DNA from 3 places in the Micromonospora sp. NPDC048898 genome. Region 1 is predicted to be linked to each of the others. Evidence: riboswitches for the same ligand, from Rfam matches in the RefSeq annotation. Region 1 holds a riboswitch; each other region holds the start of a gene.
The links. Region 1 has a riboswitch for cobalamin ahead of ACGFIQ_RS25580 (acyl-CoA thioesterase). Riboswitches for the same ligand answer to the same signal wherever they lie in the genome.
Positions count from the first base shown of each region.

Region 1 (3,257 bases):
AATCCTCGACGATCTCCGCACCACCGGCTACCAACGCGGTGTCGGACCCGGCGTGTACGACATCCACTCACCCCGCGTACCGGAACAGGCGGAGGTCACCGACGCGCTGCGCCGCGCCGTCGCCGCGGTGCCCGCCGACCGGCTCTGGGTCAACCCCGACTGCGGCCTGAAGACCCGCGGCTACCCGGAGGTCGAACAGGCCCTGACCCGTCTGGTCAGCGGCGCCGCCGAGATCCGCAGCACTCTTACCTGAGCGCGCGGTGGGGCGGCGGCACGCCGCCCCACCGTGGCGTGCGACAACGCGCATCCGATGCCCGCGTCGGCCAGGCGGGTCAACCCGCGTCGACGGAAACCCGCCGAGCGCGGGAATCCGGGCGGCCTGCGAGAATGGCGGCGAGGATCTCCGCGCCGTCGACGACCCTGGGACCGGGGCGGTTGAAGTAGGCGGGTCCGTCGACCACCCACACCTGCCCCTGACGAACCGCGGGGAGTTCGGCCCAACCGGGTTGCCCGGCCGCCACGGACAGCTCGCCGATGGTCCGTTCGGGCGTAAAGCCACACGGCCCGAACACCACCACGTCCGGGGCCAGATCGGCGACCACCAACCACAGGTGTGGGGTGCTGTGCGCCCCCGGACCGAGCAGCAACGACCGGCCGCCCGCGAAGGCGATCTGCTCGGGCACCCAGTGCCCGCCCGGCATCAGAGGGTCAAGCCACTCGACGAACAGCACCGTCGGCGCGTCGGACGACGGGCCGGGCAGCGCGGCGAGTCGACGCTCGGCGTCCGCCCGGATCTGCGCCGCCCTGCCCGCAGTGCCGGTCAACAAGGCCACGGCGTCGACCGTGTCCAGGATCCCGTTGATCGTCCTCGCCTCCAGGGACACCACCCTGGTATCGAGATCGATCAGCCGCACCGCGTCGTTGACCCGCGCATAGGAGACCGCGCACACGTCGCACAGGTCCTGGGTCAGAATAAGATCCGGCTTCACGTCCTCCAGCATCGTGACATCGAGCTGGTACAACGACGACCCTCGGTGCGGGTCGCCGGCGATCGCCGCCGAGATCTCCCGACTCGTCAACGCCTCGGGCAGAGACGTCCCCGTCACCACCGGCACACCGTCCAGGTCCCCCGGCGGCCAGTCACACTCGTGCGTGCGGCCGACCAGATGCCCGGTCAGGCCGAGCATGGCCACGATGTCCGTAGCCGCCGGCAGCAGGGAGACGATGCGCACACCCGCCTGCCTACCAGGCATGACCACGCCACGTCCACTTCGCGAGCCGGACCACGGCGACGGTCACCGGCCCTCGCTACGACCCGAGCGCGAGGCGTACCCCGAGCGCGACGAACGCCGCCGCGCAGATCCTGTTGAGGCGCAGCGAGAAGCGACCGTCAGTCATGCGAGCGCCGAGTCGCCCGGCACCAGCGCCCAGGGCGATGTCGACGGCGAGTTGCACCACGACGAAGACCGCACCGAGAAGCACCAGTTGGGCGGTGGCATTGCCCCGTGCCGGGTCGACGAACTGAGGCAGGAACGCCACGCTGAACAGGATCATCTTGGGATTGAGGAGATTGGTCACTAGTCCACGCAGGAAGGCCCGCGCGGAGCCGCCACCCTGCTCCGGCTCATGTCCGGGCCGGGCGTGACCATGAGGACGACGATCGCGGCGAGGTAGCCGACCAGCGTCGCAACGGAGAGTCCGAGCACGATTCAGCCCTCCTCGGCACCGTCGAGCAGCGCCCGCCGCAGGGCCAGCCGATGCTCGCGGCGGATCTCGGCCTCCCGGTAGCGACGCCGGTCCCCGTCGGTCTCCGGCAGCAGCGGCGGAACCGTACGCGGCTGTCCGTCGTCGTCGATGGCGACCATGACCAGGTGGGCGGTGGCCACGTCAGTAGGCGGCACCGCCCGGTCCCACCGGTCGGCGGTCACCTTGACGGCCACCTCCATCGAGCTGCGGCCGGCCCAGGTGATCCGGGCGTCGACGTGCACGACGTCGCCGACCCGCACCGCGCGCAGGAACGCCGTCTCGTCGATCGCGGCGGTGACCGCCGGCCCGTCGGAGTGCCGGGCGGCGACCACTCCGGCAACCGAGTCGATGAGGTTGAGGATGCGGCCCCCGTGGACCGTACCCATCAGGTTGGTGTGGTGCTGGTCCATGATCTGCGACAGGGTCAGGTGCGACGCCGACGGCGCTCGGCCGGCGATCGTGGCGGTGTCGTGCACAGCGGTAGTCCGTCCCTCGGGAAACCACACCACCGGAACACGGACACACACTGACGAGGACACACCGGCGCAGATCGCACACGGCACGTCACCCGCTCAGCCCACCCGCGAGGCCGACGGCAGCGCACACGGTCGTGTGCGCAGCACTGGCAGGTCTTCGGACTCGCGGGCCCGACCGGCTGCGCCGGTCCCCTACTGGCCGTCGCTTCCCAGGCCACTGGCCCAGTGCTGATGATGGCGGTCGTTCCCACTCACCGCTGCGGGGCAGCCCCGGATTCCCACCGGGTTCCCTCTTACGACGCCCAACCACCTCGTGACCGGGCGAACCAGCGCCGCCCGAAGCATAGCCCCGTGTAGATGACTTGCTCAGATGCCGGGATCCCCGGCCATCAACGGATGGAACCACTCGACGATCAACCTGGGAGGGTAGGAGGGCTAAGCCCATCCGCACGAGCCGGACACCCTGTCCGCCTGCCGCAGGCTTACACGAACAACACTCATACCTCCCCGCAAGCATCTCCCGATCGTGGAGGTCCTATGGCGACGAGGACAATGACAGAACGGGGGCGGAGCACTCTTTCGTCCTGGGCCGCCGGGCAGCGGAAGCTACGGCCACAACGGTTCACCCCGGCTGCGGATGGACTGCGCTTCGCGTTCTACGGACGGATGTCTACCGTCGACTTCCAGGATCGGGCGTCGTCGTGCCGGTGGCAACGCGACCACGCCGGCGACCTGGTCGCCGGTCATGGCCGGATCGTGGTGGAGTTTTTCGACGAGGGCGTCTCCCGCCGAGTGCCCTGGCCGGACCGGCCACAGGCGTCACGGCTGCTCGACGCCTTGACGGACGCGGCACGCGGTTTCGACGCGATCGTCGTCGGCGAGTACGAGCGCGCCTTCCACGGCCAGCAGCTTGAACAGTTGACTCCCACATTGCTCAGCCACGGGCTGCAGTTGTGGCTGCCGGAGACCTACGGGCCGGTGGACTTCAACAACCCTCGACAGTTGGCGTTGCTGGACCTACTGGGCGTGCACTCC
Region 1 is NZ_JBICUF010000011.1:155,909-159,165, reverse strand. Features, by position in the region: gene metE (5-methyltetrahydropteroyltriglutamate--homocysteine S-methyltransferase) at 1-253, shown strand, start outside; gene ACGFIQ_RS25595 (ABC transporter substrate-binding protein) at 333-1,232, opposite strand; gene ACGFIQ_RS25590 (LysE family transporter) at 1,309-1,554, opposite strand; gene ACGFIQ_RS25585 (hypothetical protein) at 1,578-1,706, opposite strand; gene ACGFIQ_RS25580 (acyl-CoA thioesterase) at 1,710-2,156, opposite strand; cobalamin riboswitch at 2,353-2,568, opposite strand; gene ACGFIQ_RS25575 (recombinase family protein) at 2,760-3,257, shown strand, end outside.

Region 2 (3,257 bases), on a different contig from region 1:
ACGATGAACGGGTAGACCAGCGGCAGGTCGGTGAGGACCGCGTCGGGCGCGCAGTCGGCGGCCAGGCCGAGGCCCTTGCCGGGCAGCCACTCCAGGGTGCCGTGCTTGCCCAGGTGCACCACGGCGTCCGCGCCGAAGCCGCCGTCCGCGCTCGGAGCGGCCAACCAGCGGTACGCGGCCAGGTAGTGGTGACTCGGCGGGAGGTCCGGGTCGTGGTAGATGGCGATCGGGTTCTCCCCGAAGCCGCGCGGCGGTTGGATCAGCAACACCACGTTGCCGAAGCGCAGCCCGGCGAGGACGATGTCCCCGCTCTCGGTGTACAGCTCGCCGGGCGGCTCACCCCAGTGCTCCCGCATCCGTTCGCGCAGCTCGGCCGGGATCTGGTCGAACCACCGCCGGTACGTCGACCCCGGTATCCGGGCCTCGGCGGCGGCCAACTGCTCCGGGGTGAGCCACTCCACGTCGTGGCCTCCGGCGGCGATCAGCGCGTGGATCAGCGCGTCACCGTCGTCGGGCACCGGCGCGTCGCCCAGGTGGTAGCCGGCGTCGACCAGCGCCGCGAGCAGCCGGACCGCCGAGACCGGGGTGTCCAGCCCGACGGCGTTGCCGACCCGGGAGTGCTTGGTGGGGTACGAGCTGAGCACCACGGCGATCCGCTTGTCGGCGTTGGGCACGTAGCGCAGCCGGGCGTGGCGCACCGCGATCCCGGCGACCCGGGCGGCCCGCTCGGGGTCGGCGGCGTAGACGGACAGGCCGTCGGCGTCGATCTGCTTGAACGAGAACGGCACGGTGACGATCCGACCGTCGAACTCGGGGATGGCCACCTGCATCGCCGCGTCCAACGGGGACAGCCCGGCGTCGCTGGCCTCCCACTGCGCCCGGGTGCTGGTCAGGCAGAGCGCCTGGATGACCGGCACGTCCAGGGCGGCCAGGGCGCCGACGTCCCAGGCGTCCTCGTCGCCGCCTCCGGAGGCGTCCGCGGCGACCGCACCGCCGGCGGCGAGCACGGTGACCAGCAGCGCGTCGCAGCGGGCGAACAGCCCGAGCGGGCCGGCGCCGGTGGTCAGCCCGCGCAGCGAGCCGCAGAAGATCGGCAGCGGATTGCCGCCGGCTTCGCGGACCGCGTCCGCGAGTACGTCGACGAATCCGGTGTTGCCGGCGAGGGCGTGCGCCCGGTAGAAGACGATCCCCACGGTGGGCCGGTCCGGGTCGGTCGGGTGTTCGCCGTGCACGCCGTACGCCGGGGTGGGTGTGGGCGGGGCGAACCCCTCGCCGGTGAGCAGCACCGTGTCGGAGAGGAACCGGGCCAGTTGCGCCAGGTTGTCCGGCCCGCCCTCGACCAGGTACGACAGCGCCTGGGTGACGACCCCGGACGGCACTGTGGAGATGGCCATCAGCTCCGCGTCGGGCAGCGCCTCGCCGCCGAGCACGACCGTCGGTACCCCGGTGCCGAGCACCGTGGCGAGGCCGTCCGGCCACGCCTGTCGACCGCCGAGCAGGCGTACGACGACGAGGGCGACTCCGTCGAGCAGGGCGGGCACCTCGTCGGCGGTGACCCGGGCGGGGTTGGCGAGCCGGTAGTCGGCGCCGCTGGCGCGGGCGGCCAGCAGGTCGGTGTCGGCGGTGGAGAGCAGCAGGATGCGCACGGCGGGCTCCGGAGAGTGACGCCCTGGCCGCTGCGGGGGCGACCTGGACGAAGCGGGTGGGTGCGGCGTCAGCCGGTACGACGGCGCTGCCGGACTCGTCGACGCGGGCGTCGGAGCCGGTCAGCGGCGGGCGCTCAACTCAGCGGTAGCGGAAGCCAGCGGCCTGGCGTGCGTCGAGGCAACCGGCGCCAGCCGTGCGGGCGCGGCCGGTTCCGGGTGCGGTGTGTCGCCCGCGATGCGGGTCATGACGATGCTCGTCGATGAATGAGACGCCGTGCGTCATCGGGTCCTCCTCGGGTGTCCACGCCCTGGGGTACGTCCCGACGGCCGAAGTATCCTGGCTTCCGGATCGACGCTCTCCCCCGGCCTTCCAGCCGCAGACACACGGCCGTGACTCACGAGGGGGGATCACTCCCCGGTGACAGTGGCGGGACCGCGTCGGAATCGCACCGACTTCCTTCACTGCCGTCAGGCCGCGAATGCTGCCACACCGCCGCGCCGCCGGTCAACGCCGGCCCCGGCGTCGCCCGGCCGCGCTCATCACATTGACCTGGGAAAATATAGGCGCGCGGGGTTGCCTGACCACGAGACGGCGAGCCGGCGCGGCCGGCGAGTCAGTGACAGCCAGCCGAGAAAACGGGCGTGCTACCGCGGATGCGGGGCGTCGACTGTCCGACAATGGTTCATCGAACGCAGCGCGGGCACCTCCGGCCTCTACCCGATATTCGACGAGATGTTCACCTCACTCTGGGAGCGCAGCCGCCAGCTATGACCGACTACGCCCGCCTCCTCCCCCTCGCGCAGGAGGCCGTGGACCTGGCGCACGACCTGATGCGGACGCTCCAGCCCGGTGCGCTGACCTTCAAGGGTGAGCGCGACATGGCTTCCGAGGTGGACTACGCCATCGAGAGGGCGGTCCGCGAGCATCTGGCCGCCAAGGCGCCTGATATCGCTTTCCTCGGCGAGGAGTACGGGAGCAGCGGCGACACCAGCACACTGACCTGGGCACTCGACCCCGTCGACGGCACCGTCAACTTCGTCCACGGCTCACCCCTGTGCGGGATCTCCCTCGGCCTCATCCACGACACAGACGCCGTCCTCGGCGTCATCGACCTGCCGTTCCTCGGCACCCGCTACCACGCCACCAGGGGGCACGGTGCCTACGCCAACAATCGACGCATTCAGGCCAGCCGGGTCACCGACCTCAGGGACGCCGTCGTCGCCATCGGCGACTACGCGGTCGGCACTGGGGCCAGCCGGAAGAACGCCGAACGACTCGCCATCACCGAGCAGCTCACCCGGCACGTCCAACGGATCCGCATGCACGGGTCTGCCGCAATCGACCTCGCCTGGTTGGCTCACGGCAGGATCGACGCGTTCATCATGCTCAGCAACAAGCCCTGGGACACCGTCGCGGGTGTCGTGGTCGCCCGAGAGGCGGGCGCCCTGGTCGTCGACTTCGACGGCACCCCCCACAGCGTGCACTCCGTCGCCACGATCGGTGGCAACGACCTGCTCCTACCGCCCGTCCTCACGCTCGTCCAACGATCACTCGAACGTGCGGCACCCGGCTAGGTTGTGACTCGCGGATCATGAGGGGTCGTAGCCTGC
Region 2 is NZ_JBICUF010000019.1:93,888-97,144, reverse strand. Features, by position in the region: gene cobN (cobaltochelatase subunit CobN) at 1-1,646, opposite strand, end outside; cobalamin riboswitch at 1,977-2,106, opposite strand; gene ACGFIQ_RS32075 (inositol monophosphatase family protein) at 2,415-3,221, shown strand.
Region 2: it holds a riboswitch for cobalamin, as region 1 does, so the genes downstream of both, cobN (cobaltochelatase subunit CobN) here and ACGFIQ_RS25580 (acyl-CoA thioesterase) in region 1, are expected to answer to the same signal.

Region 3 (3,257 bases), on a different contig from region 1:
TGGCCAGTGCCTCGTCCCGGGTCAGCGCGTCGGACAGGTAGCGCAGGTCCGCGATGTCGACGAGCTGCTCGGGGGACATGTCGACGAGCAGCCGCCACAGCGGCTTGTCGGCGACCCGGGCGACCAGGTCCCACGACGCGTTCAGCACGGCGGCCAGCGACAGGTGGACGACGCCCTTCTCCGGGCCGAGCCAGCGCAGTTGGGAGTCGGAGGTGAGCAGGCGGTAGACCGCGCCCATGTCCGCGGCCATCGTCGCGACGTCCACGCCGACGAGGCGCTGTGCCTGATGGACCGCCGCCGCGACGACGATGTCGTTGCCGCGACCGATGGTGAAGGTCAGACCGTGGCCCGCGAGTGGCGCGCCCGTGCTGTCGACGCCGTCGGTGTGCAGGACGACGTAGGCCGCCGAGTAGTCGCCGTCCTTGTTCATGGCGTCGGAGCCGTCAGCGGTCAGGGAGGTGGGGAAGCGGACGTCCTCGATGGTGACGGCAGTGATCTGCGGCATGCGCTCCTCGCCCGGCTAGGCTAAAGATCAGATGATCTCTGCGAGTATACGGAGGGCCAATCCAGCACGTCAACGACGTCGATCACCCAGGAATCCAAGACATCCAATGTTTCGGTCCCGATGTGAATGCGTCAGCGCGCTGTCCCCCCGGTCGCCGCACCCGGCCCGCGGCCTCGGCAGCGGCGGTGACAACATTCGTGGCGCTGGTAGACACTCTGCGGCGCGACGAATCGTCGTCGTTCCCGGACTGTTGAGGTGCGGCCGGCGGGATTGGGATATTGGCGCGAGGAGTGGACAGTGCTCCCGGAAGATTGGATGTCCACTTCAGATCCTGGCATTGACGGTCGGAAATAAATAGGGATCCTTACGTCTGGAGACTTGATACATCACACCTTTCCGTATGGCGGCACCTGCTCGATGATGGCGTCCGCGCGGGCGTGGCTGCCGCGCGCCGGTTGGGTCCGTGCGAGCCGGTGACGACCATCACCAGTCACGGCGTCGACACGCCCGGGACCGACATGTGGGGTGTGACAACCGCAGCGTCCCTATATATGGTGTCGAGCGCAGCTGGTTCGGCCGTTCATCCCGAGCGGTCGAGGCAAGAGGGAACCCGGTGGAAATCCGGGACTGTCCCGCAGCGGTGAGTGGGAACGACAGCCGTCATGAGCACTGGGCCACCAATCGGTCTGGGAAGCGACGGCCAGTAGGAGACCGGCGACCCGGTCGTGCCCGCGAGTCCGAAGACCTGCCAGCGCGCCGTGCACCCGCACCCGGGTGGGCGGCGGTCCGAGGCCGCGTGGGACGGCCGACGCCACCTGACCCGCGCCTGCCCGGCGTGGCGTCCGCTGGTGTCTGTCTCCACGCGTCCGAAGGCCCTCAGGTCTCGAACTCGCGAGGAGTGAGTGGTGACAGTCACCGAGGTAGTCCCGGCAAGCGGCGACGCGGTCCTGCGGCGAACGCCGATGCAGGTCCGCAAACGCAACGGCAGCACCGAGTCCGTGGACGTCAACAAGATCGTCCGGGCGGTCGAGCGGTGGGCCGACGACCTGACCGACGTCGACCCGATGCGCGTCGCCACCCGCACGATCAGCGGCCTGTACGACGGCGCGAGCACTGCCGAACTGGACCGGCTGTCCATCCAGACCGCAGCCGAGATGATCGGTGAGGAACCGCAGTACTCCCGCCTCGCGGCCCGGCTGCTGGCCGGCTACGTCGACAAGGAGGTGCGCCGGCAGGGCGTCACCTCGTTCAGCGCGGCGATCCGGGTCGGTCACGCCGAGGGCCTGATCGGGAACGACACCGCCGCGTTCGTCGCCGCCCACGCCGCGATGCTCGACGACGCCATCGACACCGACGGCGACCGGAGGTTCGAGTACTTCGGCCTCCGCACGGTGTACGACAGGTACCTGCTGCGCCACCCCACCAGCCGGCTGGTGCTGGAGACCCCGCAGTACTGGCTGCTGCGGGTGGCCTGCGGGCTGTCCCAGACGCCGGACGAGGCGGTCGGCTTCTACCGGCTGATGTCCAGCCTGGCCTATCTGCCCAGCTCACCGACGTTGTTCAACTCCGGCACCCGGCACACCCAGATGTCCTCCTGCTATCTGGTCGACTCTCCGCGTGACGAGTTGGACTCGATCTACCAGCGGTACGCCCAGGTCGCCAACCTGTCCAAGTTCGCCGGCGGCATCGGCATCGCGTACTCCCGGGTGCGGTCCCGGGGCGCGCTGATCCGCGGCACCAACGGGCAGTCCAACGGGATCGTGCCGTGGCTGCGCACGCTGGACGCGAGCGTCGCCGCGGTCAACCAGGGTGGCCGACGCAAGGGCGCGGCCTGCGTGTACCTGGAGCCGTGGCACCCGGACGTCGAGGAGTTCCTGCAACTGCGGGACAACACCGGCGAGGACGCCCGCCGCACCCACAACCTGAACCTGGCCAACTGGGTCCCGGACGAGTTCATGCGCCGGGTCGAGGCCGACGAGATGTGGTCGCTGTTCGACCCGCACGAGGTGCCCGAACTGCCCGACCTGTGGGGGGAACGGTTCGACGCCGCGTACCGGCAGGCCGAGGCGCAGGGTCGCCACGTGCGGCAGGTCCCGGCACGGGAGCTGTACGGCAAGATGATGCGGACCCTCGCCCAGACCGGCAACGGGTGGATGACCTTCAAGGACGCCGCGAACCGGCTGTGCAACCAGACCGCCGAGGACGGCAACGTGGTGCACCTGTCCAACCTGTGCACCGAGATCATCGAGGTGTCCAGTGACGCCGAGACCGCCGTGTGCAACCTCGGCTCGGTGAACCTCGCCGCGCACCTCACCGACGGCGGCATCGACTGGGATCGGCTGCGCGCCACGGTTCGTACCGCGGTGACCTTCCTCGACCGGGTCATCGACATCAACTACTACCCCACCGAGCAGGCGGCGGCGAGCAACCCCCGCTGGCGGCCGGTCGGGCTGGGGCTGATGGGCCTGCAGGACGTCTTCTTCGCGCTGCGGCTGCCGTTCGACTCCCCGGGCGCGCGGGAGTTGTCCACCCGGATCAGCGAGGAGCTGTACCTGACCGCGCTGGAGACCTCCGCCGACCTGGCGCGTCGCTTCGGCGCACACCCGGCGTACGCGCAGACCCGGGCCGCGCGGGGCCAGCTCCAACCCGACCTGTGGGGTGTCGAGGGTACGCAGACCGCGCGCTGGGCCGCCCTGCGGGAACGGGTCGCGGCGGACGGGCTGCGTAACTCGCTGCTGGTGGCGGTCGCCCC
Region 3 is NZ_JBICUF010000002.1:385,403-388,659, reverse strand. Features, by position in the region: gene ACGFIQ_RS08590 (enolase C-terminal domain-like protein) at 1-505, opposite strand, end outside; cobalamin riboswitch at 1,057-1,273, shown strand; gene ACGFIQ_RS08585 (ribonucleoside-diphosphate reductase subunit alpha) at 1,468-3,257, shown strand, end outside.
Region 3: it holds a riboswitch for cobalamin, as region 1 does, so the genes downstream of both, ACGFIQ_RS08585 (ribonucleoside-diphosphate reductase subunit alpha) here and ACGFIQ_RS25580 (acyl-CoA thioesterase) in region 1, are expected to answer to the same signal.